4 regions of the Agarivorans litoreus genome follow, and region 1 is predicted to be linked to each of the others. Evidence: predicted binding sites of a transcription regulator. Region 1 holds the regulator's gene; each other region holds the start of a gene.
What was found. The regulator LexA, encoded in region 1, represses DNA repair genes until DNA is damaged. The targets are predictions, from matches to a motif close to TACTGTATNNNNATACAGTA.

Region 1 (4,285 bases):
GTTACGCTCGTAAGTAATTACGGCAGCCAGCTCTTTTAAACCTAGCTGTTTACCAAAGGCTTGCATCGCAGTGCCCGGTACACCATTCACAACTACTTCAATATGTTTGCCCACATCACCAATAGCGATTGGGCTGTCTTTCAAGCCAGGGAACACACCTGGTAAGCCTTCACCGTTAACTTGGTGGCAAGCCGCACAGCTTTTGTCGTAGACTTTTTTGCCCAGCGACATCAGTTCGTCTTGCTCCATAGTCATAGCAACCAGCTCTAACTCTTGGGCCTGTTTGGCTTGATAAGCGGCTTCTTCTTCGGCTAACCAAACATCGTAATCGGCCTGCGTTTTAGCAATAACCACAATCGGCATAAAGCCGTGGTCCTTACCACACAACTCTGCACACTGGCCGCGGTATATGCCGGGTTTATCAATGATGGTCCAAGCTTCATTAATAAAGCCTGGGTTGGCGTCTTTTTTAACTGCAAAATCGGGTACCCACCAAGAGTGGATAACATCTTCCGAAGTCATCAAAAAGCGTACTTTTTTATCGATGGGCAATACCAGCGGTCGGTCTACTTCAAGCAAGTAGTTTTTGCGTTTTTCCAGCTTGCCGTTAACTTCATCCATATCAGAAGCCAGCACGCTATAGAATTCCAGTTCACGGTCAAAGTATTTGTAATGCCACTTCCACTGGGACCCTGTTACTTGAATGGTGATATCGGCATCGGAAGGATCTTCCATGGCCAAAAGAGTTTTAGTGGCAGGAATCGCCATGCCAATCAAAATAATGAAAGGAACGATGGTCCAAATAATTTCTACTTTGGTACTTTCATGAAATTGAGCCGGCTTGGCCCCTTTAGACTTGCGATGATGAAAAATAGCCCAGAACATGGCGCCAAACACCAGCACCCCAATAGCACAACAAATATAAAAAATTGTCATGTGCAGGCCATAAACCTGCTCACTAATGGCGGTAACACCCGGACGTAAGTTGAATGACATTTCTTGCGCAAATACTTGCGACGAAAAGAATGTCAGCATTATTAGCTGAATCCATCGGCCCACAGCGCTCTCCTTTGCTAGTAGCCAACGACAACAACTTTCCAAACTAGGAAAGTAGCTGCAGAAAAAGGGAAATCTCCCCCCAAAAAGTAGTAGACAGCAACAGCTAAATACAAGCTACTGCTTATAAATTAACCCCTAAGTTAAAGAAATGTAAATATATTGTTGAAATTTTTATAGATAAACACAAAAGATGTGATGCTAACGACAAAAGCCCAAATCGGGCTGATTTGGGCTTAAAAAGGGCGGAACTTATTGCTATGTAAGGCTTACATCCAATCGGCAGTGCGAATAATACCTACCGCCAAGCCTTCGATTTCGATGCTTTGATACTCTAAATCAACTTCAATAGTTGAGAGCTCTTCATTCTCTGGGTGCAAGTAAACCATTTTACCGTCGCGCTCAAAACGCTTAACCGTAACATCGTCTTCTAAACGTGCCACCACCACTTGCCCATTATGAACATCATTGGTTTTATGCACTGCTAACAGGTCACCATCCATAATACCGATGTCTTTCATACTCATTCCCTGCACCCGCAGTAAATAATCAGCATGAGGATTAAACAAGTTAGCATCTACCGCATAGTGTGACTCTACATGCTCCTGCGCCAAAATAGGCTCGCCTGCAGCCACTTGGCCAATTAAAGGTAAACCGGGTTCTAAGTCTTCGGCTACTGACTCATTAGCGCTGGCTGGCAAATACTCTTCACTAATGCGAATACCACGCGAAGCACCAGGGATCATCTCAATAGCCCCTTTCTTAGCAAGAGCTCGTAGGTGCTCCTCCGCCGCATTAGCGGAGCGAAAGCCTAATTCTTTAGCGATCTCTGCACGGGTTGGCGGCATACCCGTTTCGGAAATATGACGACGAATTAATTCAAATACTTCTGTTTGACGGGGTGTTAAGGGCTTCATAGTCTACCTGTAAGTTTATACAGCACACTGTTAGTATATACAGCATGAGCAATGAAGCAAGGATTTATCGTTAGCACGATCAAAATCAAATTATTAATACTTTAAGACAAATAAAAGCCACTAGCCAATTGCTTAAAAAGTGACTGAGGTATATGCTTAGGCTAATTAATAATACAATATGATTTACTGGAGTTGAATATGACAAAGCCTGTCATCGGTTTCATCGGCCTTGGTCTTATGGGCGGCAACATGGTTGAAAACCTGCAAAAGCGCGGTTACCAACTAAATGTAATGGACTTAAATAAAGAGGCTGTTGCAACGTGTGTTGCTCGTGGTGCTAAAGAAGCAAGCTCAGCAAAAGAACTAGCAGAAGCTAGTGACATTGTAATGCTTTGTTTAACCACTTCTGCAGTAGTTGAAAAACTTATCTACGCTGACGACGGGATTTTAGCCGGCATTAAAGAAGGCGCAGTATTAGTAGACTTTGGAACCTCTATTCCAGCCTCTACCCGTAAGATTGGTGAAGACTTAGCTGCTAAAGGTGCCGGCATGATTGACGCACCATTAGGTCGTACTCCTGCTCACGCTAAAGATGGCTTGCTAAACATTATGGCAGCTGGCGATATCGATACCTTTAACAAAGTTAAACCGGTATTAGACGAGCAAGGTGAAAATGTATTCCACCTAGGTGCTCTTGGCGCTGGTCACACTACTAAGTTAGTAAATAACTTTATGGGTATGACTACTGTTGTTGCTATGTCGCAAGCATTTGCTGTAGCCGATCGCGCTGGTGTAAACCGCCAACAGTTATTCGACATTATGTCAGCAGGTCCTTCTAACTCACCGTTCATGCAGTTTTGTAAAAACTACGCAGTAGATGGTGTAAGTGACTTAGGTTTCTCTATTGCTAACGCAAACAAAGACCTTGGCTACTTCTTAGAAATGGTAAAAGACTTAGGCACAGAATCTAAAATTGCTGAAGGTTCTTCTGCAAACTTAGCCGCTGCATTAGATGCAGGCCTAGGCAACGGCAATGTACCAGAGATTTTCGATTACTTTCTTAAACTAGAAAAGTAACTCGAGCTCCTCGTGACAAGGGTGTAACAGTCAAACTGTTACACCCTTGTTTGTTTTAAAGCCAGCATTTCTCCATGCTAGCATCAACAGAATACTGGCAAACAAACCTGCCGATAGCGGCTCACTAACTCTGGTAGCCTCTGCCACAATCAGCACTGGATTAATGTCTATCCAATAGTAATCTTCATCACCTTGCACCAAGGGGCTGTTAAAAATACGCGTGACTTCATCAGGCGTAATCAGGGTTTGATTGTTCAAAGATGGGTTCATCAAAAACGCACCATCCTTATGCGGCAAACCTAAGTTATGACCGAGTTCATGTGCTAATAGCTCTCCACCAAAAGACCCTGCAGCATAGGAAGACTCAACCACAAAGTCGTTACCAAAATACTCACCACAACCAACAATACCAGTAAGAACAAAGCTGCCACAGGCACTAATGGTATCGATGAAATAGAAGTTAACTACATTGGCTGGACCAACGTGCTGATTGAATAGCTGGGTGACTTCTGCGCTAGTGGTTATATCAAGCAGCTCCGGAAACACCAACTCGCTGGCAGTGCCAATACGAATATCGATGATGTTTTGGCCAAAGCTAGCTTGCGAATATATTTCATCCAATGCAGCTTCATTGGTGGTAATAAAGGCCGCCTGAGCCATTGATGAAATAAATAGCAATAGGGCGAATAATGAGTTTTTTGTGGTCAGAGTCATAACACATTCCTTAGCATGGTAAGCCTAATGAAACCTCAAGTAACATATTATTAACAATAGCATCCACGACTAAATAAACGAATTTTTGCAGCAAGTTTAATCTACCCAGAGTAACTATTGAGCCTCAATTTAGTTCTTTATATAAGTGCTGAATTATTTGAGATATTGCATCAAATCAAAGCCAAATTTAGATAAGTCTGCTACCCTATGCACTGTATTCATTCACCACTATAAGCTCTTGAGATGTTACATTTACCCTCTCCAGTATTAGCCGTTTTGCGAGCAATAATTGGCTTTTTTACGCGCGGAAAATTTGTCCCAGACAACCCCATCACTGAGTTCAATTTAGATTTATCTCAGCCGATTATTTACGTTATTCCGAGCAATTCTTTGGCCGATGTTTTAACTCTACAATTAGCCTGTAAAGAACTTGGCTTACCCGATCCCTTCGAACCGGTAATGTTTGCTGGCGAAGCACATAAACGAGTGGCATTTTTAGTTGATGGCAACGGCGAGACCCT
Region 2 (4,285 bases), 1.2 Mb from region 1:
CTTAGGTGTTGAAATCCCAGTTGAAGAAGTAATCTTCGCGCAGAAGATGATGATTGAGAAGTGTAACCGTGCTCGTAAATTGGTTATCACTGCAACTCAAATGCTTGATTCAATGATCAAAAACCCACGTCCAACTCGTGCAGAAGCGGGCGACGTTGCTAACGCAATCCTAGACGGTACCGATGCAGTAATGCTTTCTGGTGAGTCTGCTAAAGGTAAATACCCTGTAGAAGCTGTATCTATCATGGCAACTATTTGTGGTCGCACTGACGCAGTAATGCCTTCTAACTTAGATCCAGCACGTGATAGCGGTAAACTACGCATCACTGAAGCGGTATGTAAAGGTGCTGTAGAAACGTCTGAGAAGCTAAGTGCTCCTCTTATTGTTGTTGCTACTGAAGGTGGTAAGTCTGCGAAATCTGTTCGTAAATACTTCCCACAAGCTAACATCTTAGCAATTACTACTAACACTAAAACTGCTGCTCAACTTTGTTTGACTAAAGGTGTTATTCCTCACGTTGTTGACAGCATTGATAGCACTGACTCTTTCTACGCGCTAGGTAAAGAACTTGCGATGGAGTCTGGTCTTGCTAACAAAGGCGACATCGTAGTGATGGTATCTGGTGCCTTAGTACCTTCTGGTACTACTAACACTTCTTCTGTACACGTACTGTAATTTACGTTTACCGAAGCTAAAAAAGGCGCCTAAGGCGCCTTTTTTTATACCCAAATTCTTAGCTCTGAGCGACTGGCTTGTAATCAGCCAAATGCACCATATCATTTAATATCGAATCAATTTGCTCTAAGGCTAGAGCATCCATGTTAATGGCCCTTGGGTAAATCGGTTGATGACGGTCATCTAACCAGTGGCTTACCCAATAATTGGTTGAAAGCAAAAACTCACGAGCGTATTGCTCATTTACCGCCAAACACCCTCGCAAGCACACATCTAAATAAGACTGTAAAATAGGGCTATTGCTCTGCGGATGCCAATACTCTTTAGCCACATAGGTATATATTTTAACCGCTGGCTTTGGCAACACATCTAAGAGATCAAGCTGTGCAACATCGAGTAATACTCTATCGTAATCTTCTTCGCGCTTATCCAGTTCAGGCAAGAAGCTTTCATCAAAAGGAATCAGCACCCCATTCACGCTGGCATTATTATCGGGAGTAATTACAACAGCGGAACGGTCATCAGCGCTTTTTAAACCACTCCAATAACGTTGGTAGCCATGTAACCGCGCTGCATACGCATGTTCACCAGGAAAGGTACACTGTCTGCAATCTGCATCAATTAAACTGCCATAACCAAAAATGTAAATCATCAATCACTCCTAGAAACTTGATGCGACAAAATATACTTACTAAAACAAGCCCATCTGTGGGCTATTGCTCGACACATGATAATGAAACTGCTCCGCCTTATATGTACACGGCTCCCCGCCCAACCAGCGCAAGCCTTGCTCGAGTTCAAACAACAAAGGCATGCGATGATGATATTGTTGCAAAGCATTCGCTGCAGCTTGAGTAAGAACAACTAAGTGCTGTTTTCCCTCAGAAGCCTGCAAATACAAACCACCCAGCAATAATACATTTTGATGCTCCAAACTAAACTCAAAACGTTCTTGATTACGCCATTCATGCCACGCTTTTACCGGCAGTAAACAACGCTGGGTTTTCCAGGCGTTGTGAAACATCGCTTTATTAGCCGCGCTTTCTACTCGAGCATTAATAACAAGCTGGGGATGTCGAGGGTGCTTTACTCCCCATATAAAAGGCTTACAACGCAGGGTTTCCTGCTCAAAGATTAAAGCTGGCAACAACTCACTCGGACGATACTGTTTGGTTTCGCCAAAATCTAGAAATAACGAATCCACACCTACGGCTTGTCGTATTTCATATTCACCGCCAATCATTACGCTACCGCACACGTTTTTGTTATCCCACCTTGATTATCTGCTGGCTGTTGCTAGCTAATAGTAAATACAAACAGTAACATAATCTGTAGTAAACGCTTTCAAACTAATCGTATTTAAGAGGTAACATGGATACAACCACCCGCACCATGAACGTTCGCAAACGTATTGCATTGGTAGCCCACGACCATAAAAAAACGGCGTTAATTAACTGGGCGAAGAATCATCGTGAAGATTTAGTTAAACATCAACTATTTGGAACTGGCACCACCGGCACACTGTTGTCACAGCAAGGGTTTGAAGTAGAGGCCTTGTTAAGCGGTCCAATGGGTGGCGACCAACAATTAGGCGCAATGATTGCAGAAGGTAAAATAGACTTAATGATCTTCTTCTGGGATCCGCTAGATGCGGTTCCGCATGACCCTGATGTCAAAGCGCTACTGCGCTTGGCGGCGGTATGGAATATACCTATGGCAACCAACCAAGCGACGGCTGAATTTATCTTAGCCAGCCGTCACTTTAATCAGGAGTTTTCGGTAGATGTGCCCGATTACGCGGGTTATCTAAAACAGCGTACTAGTTAAACTACGCCGCCGTTTGGCTTTCTGTATCACCGGCACGGATCCTAAATAGTTTCCCAGAGTGAGTACGATTTGCTTTGTAATCTGGCTGTAAAAAACGAGGACGAATTGACTTTAAATGCTCAATTTGCTCCTCACTTAACTTACCCACTGGTAAACCTAAAGCTTTGTAACTCAGTAATGGCCGTGCAGCTAAATTGATCATCATGTCCACATTGCTTCGTTGCTCATGAACATGTTGCTCATTCATTGGCTTTAACACACCATTCTCCATTAAGTTGGCTACGGCTGGCTCTTTTAATGGGAGGCTTAGGACGCTGCGGCGAGTAATAATAAATTCGCGTAAAATTGCACGCTCAGAATGATCCAAACATGAAACCATCAACGACAAACGCTGTAGTTCACGACGATGCTGAACAGCCCCTGTAATGCTAGCCATCATTAACAACACACCGCGGCTAAGGAAGTATGCCAAACCAGCAACACAACTAATGGTTAAGGCCATAAGCAGTTGCGCGTTTAAGCCTGCTCCAGGTAACCACTGCTTGGGAATAACCAGCAACATGCCACTGGCGGTAAGCACCCACGCCATAAAAATGTCTAATATGCCCCAGCGGGCGATTAAACGTCCTAAAAATTCCATTGTTTTGCACTCCTGACAAAAAGCTGACTCTTCGCAGGTAGTGATAGCAAGGGCTGTGCCAGATAATAAGAAGGCCGCATAAAGCGGCCTCAATTAAACAAGTAAGTAAGCTAGGCTTCTTGATGCTCTGGAACTAAGTCCATTGCGGCTTGCATCACTTCAATGCCAGCACCTTTCTTATGGGCATTCTCGCTTAAATGCCTACGCCAAGCACGCGCGCCCACACAACCTTGAAATAACCCTAGCATGTGGCGGCTAATATGTTGTAAACGGCCGCCTTGTGCCAAATGGTTTTCAATATATGGCAGCATTAACTCAGCCACTTGATGGCGGCTTAATGCTGGCTGCGGATCGTCAAAGATCTGTTGATCCACATTCGCTAATAGGTAAGGATTTTGATAAACCTCGCGACCTAGCATAACACCATCAAGATGCTTTAGGTGCTCTTGCACTTGTTCCAAGCTAGCAATTCCGCCGTTTACGCTTATGGTTAGCTGCGGGTAATCAGCTTTTACTTGGTAAGCTCTTGGGTAATCTAGCGGAGGAATATCTCGATTCTGCTTTGGGCTTAGACCAGACAACCAAGCTTTACGCGCATGAATAATAAAGGTTTCGCAGCCAGCTTCAGCCACCGGCTCGATAAAGTCTTTTAGAAACTGATAACTATCTTGCTCATCGATACCAATCCGTGTTTTTACCGTAACCGGGATCTTCACCTGCTGCTGCATTTTACTAACGCATTCAGCCACCAGCTCGGGCTCTGCCATTAAACAAGCGCCAAAACGGCCATTTTGTACTCGGTCTGATGGACAACCTACATTTAAGTTTACTTCGTCATAACCTAAATCTTCAGCGCGTTTTGCACATTCGGCTAATTCCTGCGGATTCGAACCACCCAGCTGTAAAGCTAACGGATGCTCTTGCTCAGAGAACCCTAAGTAATCCCCTTTGCCATGTAAGATCGCTCCTGTCGTTACCATTTCAGTGTAAAGCAGGGTATTTTTGCTCATCAAACGGTGGAAGTAACGACAGTGACGGTCAGTCCAATCGAGCATTGGGGCAACAGAAAAACGATGAGCTTGGTAGGGTAAAACTTGAGTCATAGGTTCAACATAATAATAAAATGGCATAAGATCAAAGCA
Region 3 (4,285 bases), 2.4 Mb from region 1:
TAAAACCAATTACCGCGCCGCGATAAACTAGCTTGCTGCGGTTTGCTGCAAGACCATGTTGCTGCTGCATGGTGATTTGAATCGCTTTTCCGCGTTGAGAGTCTTTAAGGTTTTTATAAAGGGTAAAGTTTTGTCCCTTATCCGCTAGAGCAGATTGGACTGGACTGTCAAAACTGACCCCCCCTGAAATTACACTGGCTAAACTTTCACTAGAAAATTGCATACCATCAAGAGAAATATCGGCTTCAAAGCCACTTACATTCCAAAATCTAGTATCAATTTTAACTAGTTGAGAAAACTGAGGTTTAATGTGGATATCAAATTCGACTTGGTGTTGGTCATTTAGTTGGTAGCGTTGAACTTCCCCTACCTTAATTTTTTTAAAGTATACTGGTGAACCAATGTTCAACGAACCTAAATCGCTTGCTGTGAGACGTATATTTAGTCCATTGCCCCTAATGATGTTAGGTGGTTCATTGAGCGCGACAAAGCTGTCATCGAATTTACCTTTACCTGGGTTTAGCTCAATGTAGTTACCTGAAACCAGAGCGTCTAAACCACTAATTTCTGTTATAGATGCTTTGGGAGTAACTAGCCAGAATTGACTATCTTCTTTTAATAACTGTTCTGCTTCTCGTTTAACTTCTGCGACTACAATTACACCTTCCAAATTTGGTGCAAGCTCTACGGTTTTTACAACACCAATATCCAATCCTTGGTAAAACAGCTGAGTTTGTCCAGCGGTAATGCCTTTAGCGCTATCAAACACGATGTTAATTTTCACTCCAGCTTCAGACCAAGCTTTAAACAATAGCCAAGCACCTAGAAGCAAAGCCAAAATGGGTAGCAGCCAGATAGGGGAAATTACCTTCTCTTTTTTAAGTTCCGGTTTACTAGCGTTATTCAAGTTGTTTATCCCATATTAGTCTTGTGTCAAAAGATTTTGCTGCGAACAGTGTTAACAATACTACTGCGCCGAAAGCGGTGGCTCCGGGGCCAGCCTCTACTCCTACCAGATTATTGCGTTCAAATACCGCAATCATGATAGAAAGCACAAATAAGTCGAGCATTGACCACTTGCCAATTATGTCAATTATTCTATATACAACAATACGTTGTCGATTATTAAGGTTCAAATTAAATTGTAGACTTAATAAAATGACTACCAAGCCTACTAGTTTCATTACAGGGACAACGATACTGGCGACAAATACCACAATAGCAATACCTACCATGTCATCTTTAATTAAGCTAATCACGCCAGACATAATGGTTTCATATTGCGGGGCACCACGGGTACTTAATACTGTAATTGGCATTAAATTGGCTGGGAAAAGGCCAACAGTAGCGGCAATGATAAAAGCCCAACATTTTTGTAAACTTTGTGGGATTCTTGAATGAACTTGCATGTGGCAGCGCTGACAATGACTTTGTTCTTCGGGCATCGATAGCTTACAGTGCCTACAAAGCTTTATGCCTAATTGTTTAGCGGATGTGTACATATCGCTCCCAGTATTCCGCTGGCTCTATGCGCTGAATTAAGTGAGTAGAAAGCAATAAGGTTATACAGATACACCATAGTCCATAGCCTAAATCGATGTCAGCGTATTCTACCAATTTAACCAAGGCTACCAAAAAGCTCACGATATAGACTTCAATCATACTCCAGTGAATAAGGTCGTCTTGAAAATGTAGCGCTGTTGCCAAAAAGGGCGTTTTCCAGCCTTTGCTTAAAGACAAAGAGGTATAACAAATTAAGCTGAATAGCAGAATTGGCGCGATGAAACTAGCCAGTACCACACTGAATCCCACCAAATAATAACCGTTTTCGAGTAATAGTACGGTGCCGCGCAGGATATTGGCGGAACTGGGGATCCCAAGAAATGTAAAGCTTAACAGCGGGTAAGTATTAGCAAGAGTGACCATAATCAAGCACGTTAACGCCAATGCAAATTGGCTGGAGAAACGGGCTCTACGCCCCCGTGCTAGTGTGTGTTTGCAGCGTGGGCATATTAATACATTTCCGGCCCTACAATGTGCTTGGGTGTCGACCAACAAATCGCAACTTGGGCAGATGGATAGCTTTGATAACTCAGAAGATTTCATACAGTACATATTAGCTAAATCAGGCTAACTATGCTGTAAAAATTTGTCACTAGTAGTTTAAAAGTGAATGGTGCATACTACCCTGTATATAAAAACAGTAAATGGAGGCAGCGGTGGCTGTAATTATTAAATATGTCGTCGAACGTAACGGTGTAGAGAAAATGACTTTTAGTTCAAAAAAAGAAGCCGACAATTACGACAAAATGTTAGACGTAGCTGATCAGCTTACATTAATGATAAAGCACGCAGAACCTAAGATGAACGAGCAACAAGCCGAGAATTTAGGCTTCTACCTTTCTTCTCAGCGAAATGCACTGCAACAAGTGCTTAAAGGCCAGGAGTTTGATGCATCGATGATTGAAGAAGAGGAGTAATGCAGTGGCAGACGTATCTTCGCGTTATTTAACACTAGGTAAGCAATTAGACGCTTTGTTAGATAAAGACTTACCTTATATTTCTAATCTAGCTAATTTTTCTGCCTTATTATGGCTCGAGTTAGAAGAGATTAACTGGGTGGGGTGTTATTTGGCCGATAAAGCTAAAAAACAGCTGTTCTTAGGGCCGTTTCAAGGTAAACCTGCCTGTACTTCAATTCAAGTTGGTAAAGGTGTATGTGGTTCGGCCTTTGCGCAGCAGCAAACCTTTCGTGTTGAAAATGTTCATGAGTTTCCAGGACATATCGCTTGTGATAGTGCTAGCGAATCAGAAATCGTAGTGCCTCTATATCTTAATGGGGAACTGTTTGGTGTGGTGGATATTGATAGTCCTCGTCTTAAACGATTCGAGCTAAGTGACCAAATTGGCATCGAGTATTTAGTTAAGGTGTTGGAAAATAAACTAAGTGATGTGCATTTTTAATGGCTTTTCAATATACGCTCACTATAATAGCCGAAATCAGCCCTGTCGCTGTACCAGTAAAGATGTATAAGAAAGGTCATCATGGAACAAACTAACAAACTGAAAAATAGCAAAGAAGTCATTCAATATTTGGCGACACAATTCCCAAACTGTTTTTCTACAGAAGGTGAAGCCAAGCCGCTTAAAATTGGTATTTTTCAGGACTTAGCTGAACGTCTAAAAGAAGACGAGAAAGTAAGTAATACCGTACTACGTTCTGCATTGCGTCAATATACGTCTAGCTGGCGTTATCTACATGGCGTAAAAGTTGGCTCTAAACGCGTTGACTTAGACGGTGTAGAAGGCGCTGAAATTGAACAAGAGCATGTAGAACATGCGCAAAAGACCTTAAAAGAAAGCAAAGATAAAGCTTTTGCTAACAAAAAGGCTCAAGCCGAAAAAGCTGACAAAAACAAAGCTGCTGCACGTAAACCAAAAGCTGATTTTAAGCGTACCAGTAAACCTAAAACTAGCGACAGTAAACCAGCAGCTGACAAGAAGCCGATTGAAAAAATCGACAGTAAAGATTTAGTTGCAGGGAAAGATGTTCGTGTATTGGTTGGAAAAACACCAATGCCGGGTCAGATCTCAGAAGTAACAAAAGATGGCATTGCTGTTACGCTTAAAAGCGGTATGTTAGTTAAAGTTAAAGCAGAACATATCGTTGCATAATTGATTTAGTAGTGAGATAGGTGCCTATGAAATATTTGAGCCGTCTGTGGCTATTCTTTTTAACGCTTAGTTACTCAACTCTGTTGTTGGCTCAAACGCCTACATTAGGACAAGATGCGCTACCCACTTTAAGCCAGCAAAGCCAACATGCTACAGCGGCAAAAAGAATTAGTGCTTTATACACCCGCTCTCACTACCGCAGTGTTCCTTTCGACGATGAATTATCTAGTGAAATCTTCGATAAGTTTATTCAGCAACTCGATTACAACCGTAGCTTATTTTTGGAAGAAGATTTCTTACGCTTCGAGCGTTATCGTTACAGCCTCGATCAAGATATACCAGCAGGTAGATTAGAACCGCTTTATTCAATGTTCGACCTGTCGCTTAAACGTCGCTACCAACAATTAGTGTATTCTTTGCAAGTGCTCGATGAGCCAATGGATTTTACTAAAGACGAACAGTTTCAATTTGACCGCAGTGAAGCCGAATGGCCCAAAACCCAAGCTGAGATCAAAGAGCTGTGGCGCTTAAAAGTAAAATACGATGCGCTGAACCTAAAGTTAGCTGGTCGAGAACACGACAAAATTGTTGAAGTATTGGCCAAACGCTA
Region 4 (4,285 bases), 1.6 Mb from region 1:
CTTTAATCTTATGCCGTCGCTCGTTGGCTTTAATACCACGGCGCTTTAATCCGTAAGCAATGTTCTCCGACACATTCATGTTCGGAAAAAGAGCCAGGTGCTGAAACACCATATTCACTGGGCGCTTATTTGGCGCTAGTTCGTTAACCCGCTTTTGATGGATCTGAATCTCTCCTTCACTGGGTGATTCAAAGCCAGCCAACATTCTTAATAAGGTGGTTTTACCGCAGCCAGAAGGGCCTAAAATAGAGAAAAACGAGCCAGCCTCAACTGAGAAATTAAGCTTATCTACTGCTGTAAATTCTGAGAAATGCTTCGAGAGGTGTTTACATTCAAGATCATATTTAGCGTTTGCCGCCATAGTACTTCCAAATAAAGCAGAGGGGCGCGAGCGCCCCAATAAAACTAGTTGGCCGCTTGTACGCGATCCAGTACTTTGCCTTCCATAGCTTCTAAACCAGCAGGAACAGCGGGGTACCACTTAATGTTGTCGATGTCGTCGCTACTAAAGCTGGCGTTAAACTGCGACTTCGCCAATTCGTTTACGTAAGCGTCTGAACCTTTAGAAGCGGTGAAGTTACCTGCAGCTTCGGTAATTTTAGCTGCTACTTCAGGGCGCATAACAAAGTTAATCCACTTGTACGCAGCATCTACTGCTTTAGACTTTTTAGGAATGGCAAAAGTATCAATCCAACCCAAAGCTCCAGATTTAGGCGCTACAAACTGGATATTCTGTTGATCACGATTTAGCTTCCAACCGCCAGCATCCCAAGCCATAGCGGCAACTACTTCATTAGAACGCATCAAGTTCATTAACTCGTCGCCGCCAGACCAGTAGGTCTTAACCAAGGGCTTACATTCCACCAGAGCCTTTTCAACTTTGTTCAATATTTCTTGGTACTTAACCGGATCAGCGTAAGCAGCAAACGGATCTTCACCCAATGCAAAAGCAAAACCGATTAAGGTTGGGCGCTTTAAGCGATAAGAAATTTTACCTTGGTACTGCTGCTGACATAGGTCGGTGTAATCGGCCACATCTTTTGCCATTTCACCATTTACCACCAAACCGCTGGTTCCCCACACATGAGGAACACCAAATACTTGCTCGCCTACAGCGGTATTCTTTTTGGTAGCATCTAACATTGAAGTAATAATTTGGGTCTGGTCAATACGAGCTAAATCAATAGGCTGATATATGCCAAACTGCTGTTGCACACCGGTGATACGGTCTTGGCTAGGTTGGGCTAAATCAAAGCCCGAGCCGCCAGTTGCGCGAAGTTTAGAGATCATGTCTTCGTTGTTTGATTTAGTCACTTTTACTTCAATGCCGGTTTCTTTCTCAAACATTTCGATAACTTCTTGTGGTGCATAGCCGCCCCAAGTAAGCAAACGTAAAGTTTCAGCATTGGCCTGCGCACTTACCATTGCGCCCATGCTAAGTGCCAAGGCACTTAATGATAAACGTTTATTCAACATAATCTCTTCCATGTAGTTCTACGGTTAAATGGTTTACCGACAAAAGCGGCTTATTTACAACAAGTATTTGATAAACATGCACCAATTTAATGACACTAATGTGACAAGTAAAAGCGTAGTCGTAAAATTAGAAGGCGTGAAGCAGTGAGATAAAGTATCGTTTAGAAAAGAGCTGTATTAACTAAAACTATAAAGCCATGCGAGACAAGGGCTGGCAAGATTCAAATTTCAGTGAGACCAAATCTCAGTCTCAATCTCGAATGACACAATTAGCTTTAAGAATTTTGCCTTGCATCAATTCCATTGGGGCTATATATTTATACAGTTACTGTATAGATAATCAGGTAGGGATATGCTCACTCAATTAAGCGTACAAAATTTTGCAATTGTTCGGTTTCTTGAACTCGACTTACACCAAGGTATGACCACCATCACTGGTGAAACCGGTGCTGGTAAATCTATTGCCATTGATGCGCTAGGCGTATGTTTAGGCAATCGCGCCGAAGCCTCAGTAGTTAGGCAAGGGGCAGATAAAGCCGAAATTAGTGCCCAATTTGATTTAAGCAATAACCAAGGTGCCCAGCTTTGGCTGCAGCAAAATGAACTGCTAAGTGATGATGAGTGTATTCTGCGCCGAGTGATCACTAAAGAGGGACGCTCGAAAGCCTATATTAATGGTACCGCGGTGCCCGCTGCGCAGTTAAAAAGCTTGGGCCAATACCTTGTCAGTATTCATGGCCAGCACGCCCATCAACTATTATTAAAGCCAAGTCAGCAACTAAGCATTGTTGACCAATATGCAGCTCACCCTCAACTTATCCAAGATGTAAAACAAGCCTACCAAGCTTGGAAAAGCCTATGTAATGAGAAAGAGCTAGCAGAACAACAACAAAATGAATTAGCTGCACAACGTCAGTTACTTGAATACCAAGTCAAAGAGTTAGATGAATTTGCCCTGCAGCCGGGGGAATACCAAGATATTGAGCAACAGCACCAATGTTTGTCTCATAGCACCGAGCTACAACAATCAAGCTATCAACTTACTCAGCTACTTGGCCACGATGAGCAAGTAAATGTATTAGATATGCTGGGACAAGCCTGCAAAACCACCAGCCAACTGCTCGAATTAGACCCTAAGTTAGATGCAATCAATAACCTATTGCACGAAGCACAAATCCAAGTAGAGGAAGCCACTCAGCAATTGAGCAATTACAGTGAGCAATTGGAGTACGACCCAGAGTTGTTTGCAGAATTAGAAGCGCGCTTAAGCCAAGCTTTAGAGCTTGCAAGAAAACACCAAACAAACCCAGAACAACTGCCAGAGCTTCATCAGCAGTTACAACAACAACTAGAGCACTTAAGCCAACAAACTGCACGTTTTGAACACCTTACCGAAGATATTGGTAAGGCATGGCAACAGTATTTAGCTAAAGCCAACAAGTTGTCTAAAAGTCGCGAGCGCGCCGCCAATAACTTAAGCAAACAAATCACCAAAGAAATTCATAAACTAAGCATGGCAAAAGCTCAGTGTGAGTTTTCTTTACAAAGCGATGAGCAATTTACCAACGCCAACGGCATTGACCGAGTTGAACTGCTGGTACGCACCAACCCAGGCCAACCCATGCAAGCCATCGAAAAAGTCGCATCCGGCGGCGAGCTCTCACGCATAGGCTTAGCGATTCAGGTAATTTGTTCTGCCAGTATCTTAACCCCTACACTAATTTTTGATGAAGTGGATGTGGGCATTAGTGGCCCAACTGCTGCAGTGGTTGGCGGCATGTTGCGCCAGCTAGGTAAACAATGCCAAGTATTGTGTGTTACTCACTTACCGCAAGTTGCAGGCCACGGCCATCAACAAATGCTGGTAAGCAAACAGCAAAAGAAAAACGAAACGATAACAAACATGCAAGCCTTGGATACAGAACAGCGCCTTGGAGAACTAGCCCGCTTGCTTGCAGGTGATGAAATTACCGCTTCGGCGCTAGCAAACGCCCAAGAATTATTGATTAAGGATTGAATTCTTAGCATTCCAAGCTTCTTTTTATGGCAAGGCTTAGTTATGATGCTTGCCTTAACAAGGAGCTTCGATTCACATGCGTTTTACTGCCAAAATTTTTGTTCTACTAGCCAGCATTGGCCTAAGTGGCTGTTCTGCCTTCGACTGGATGGTATATAAAATTGATATTCCACAAGGCAACTACATTGATGATGCCAAAGTTGAACAGCTCCGCATTAACATGACCAAGGAGCAAGTACGTTTTGTACTAGGTACTCCAATGTTAATAGACGCCTTTGATAAAGAACGTTGGTATTACTTATACAGCTATCAAAGTGGTAACGGTGATTTTGAAAAACGTGATTTAGTGATTCAATTTGTGAACAACCACTTAGCCTTTATAGAAGGTGACTACCAAGTTAGTGAAGACTTTATGCAACCGCTTGACGCTGGGTAAACGCTAGTATCATCAAAAAAGAGGCTGTAACAGATTCTGTGTATCTGCCATCTAGTTAATGTGTTTTTCTAGACGTTCCTCGAACTCGATAATAAACCGACTCATAGCTTGGCGCCAGTTTTGAATGGGCATTGTCCATTTCTTGCTGGCGTCTTTGATTGCTAAGTACACCATCTTGGTTGCGGCCTCATCGTTTGGGAAGAGTTTCCGCTTCTTTAGTGCCTTGCGTATTACGCTGTTGAGAGACTCAATCGCATTGGTGGTGTAAATGGCCCGACGGATATCTTCAGGGTAGTTAAAGAGCGTATTGAGGTTCTGCCAGTGATTGCGCCAAGATTTGGAGATTTGCGGATACT

Region 2: a site for LexA is predicted at 1,979-1,998, ahead of K5L93_RS13650 (SOS response-associated peptidase family protein). Genes of this name have one in related genera too.
Region 3: a site for LexA is predicted at 2,187-2,206, ahead of K5L93_RS19310 (YebG family protein). Genes of this name have one in related genera too.
Region 4: a site for LexA is predicted at 1,803-1,822, ahead of recN (DNA repair protein RecN). Genes of this name have one in related genera too.

What each region holds. Positions count from the first base shown of each region.
Region 1 covers NZ_BLPI01000001.1:1,770,917-1,775,201, forward strand. Annotated here, with positions in the region: gene coxB (cytochrome c oxidase subunit II) at 1-1,035, opposite strand, end outside; gene lexA (transcriptional repressor LexA) at 1,326-1,973, opposite strand; gene K5L93_RS08210 (NAD(P)-dependent oxidoreductase) at 2,172-3,050, shown strand; gene K5L93_RS08215 (zinc metalloprotease) at 3,081-3,764, opposite strand; gene plsB (glycerol-3-phosphate 1-O-acyltransferase PlsB) at 4,008-4,285, shown strand, end outside.
Region 2 covers NZ_BLPI01000001.1:2,935,129-2,939,413, reverse strand. Annotated here, with positions in the region: gene pykF (pyruvate kinase PykF) at 1-676, shown strand, start outside; gene K5L93_RS13655 (gamma-glutamylcyclotransferase family protein) at 735-1,328, opposite strand; gene K5L93_RS13650 (SOS response-associated peptidase family protein) at 1,368-1,934, opposite strand; gene K5L93_RS13645 (methylglyoxal synthase) at 2,048-2,503, shown strand; gene K5L93_RS13640 (super-infection exclusion protein B) at 2,505-3,143, opposite strand; gene dusA (tRNA dihydrouridine(20/20a) synthase DusA) at 3,254-4,246, opposite strand.
Region 3 covers NZ_BLPI01000001.1:4,195,195-4,199,479, forward strand. Annotated here, with positions in the region: gene K5L93_RS19295 (MlaD family protein) at 1-907, opposite strand, end outside; gene K5L93_RS19300 (paraquat-inducible protein A) at 900-1,502, opposite strand; gene K5L93_RS19305 (paraquat-inducible protein A) at 1,486-1,926, opposite strand; gene K5L93_RS19310 (YebG family protein) at 2,220-2,480, shown strand; gene msrC (free L-methionine (R)-S-oxide reductase MsrC) at 2,485-2,964, shown strand; gene proQ (RNA chaperone ProQ) at 3,046-3,675, shown strand; gene prc (carboxy terminal-processing peptidase) at 3,702-4,285, shown strand, end outside.
Region 4 covers NZ_BLPI01000001.1:3,372,150-3,376,434, reverse strand. Annotated here, with positions in the region: gene K5L93_RS15545 (ABC transporter ATP-binding protein) at 1-361, opposite strand, end outside; gene K5L93_RS15540 (extracellular solute-binding protein) at 406-1,476, opposite strand; gene recN (DNA repair protein RecN) at 1,829-3,493, shown strand; gene K5L93_RS15530 (outer membrane protein assembly factor BamE) at 3,570-3,929, shown strand; gene K5L93_RS15525 (IS256 family transposase) at 3,981-4,285, opposite strand, start outside.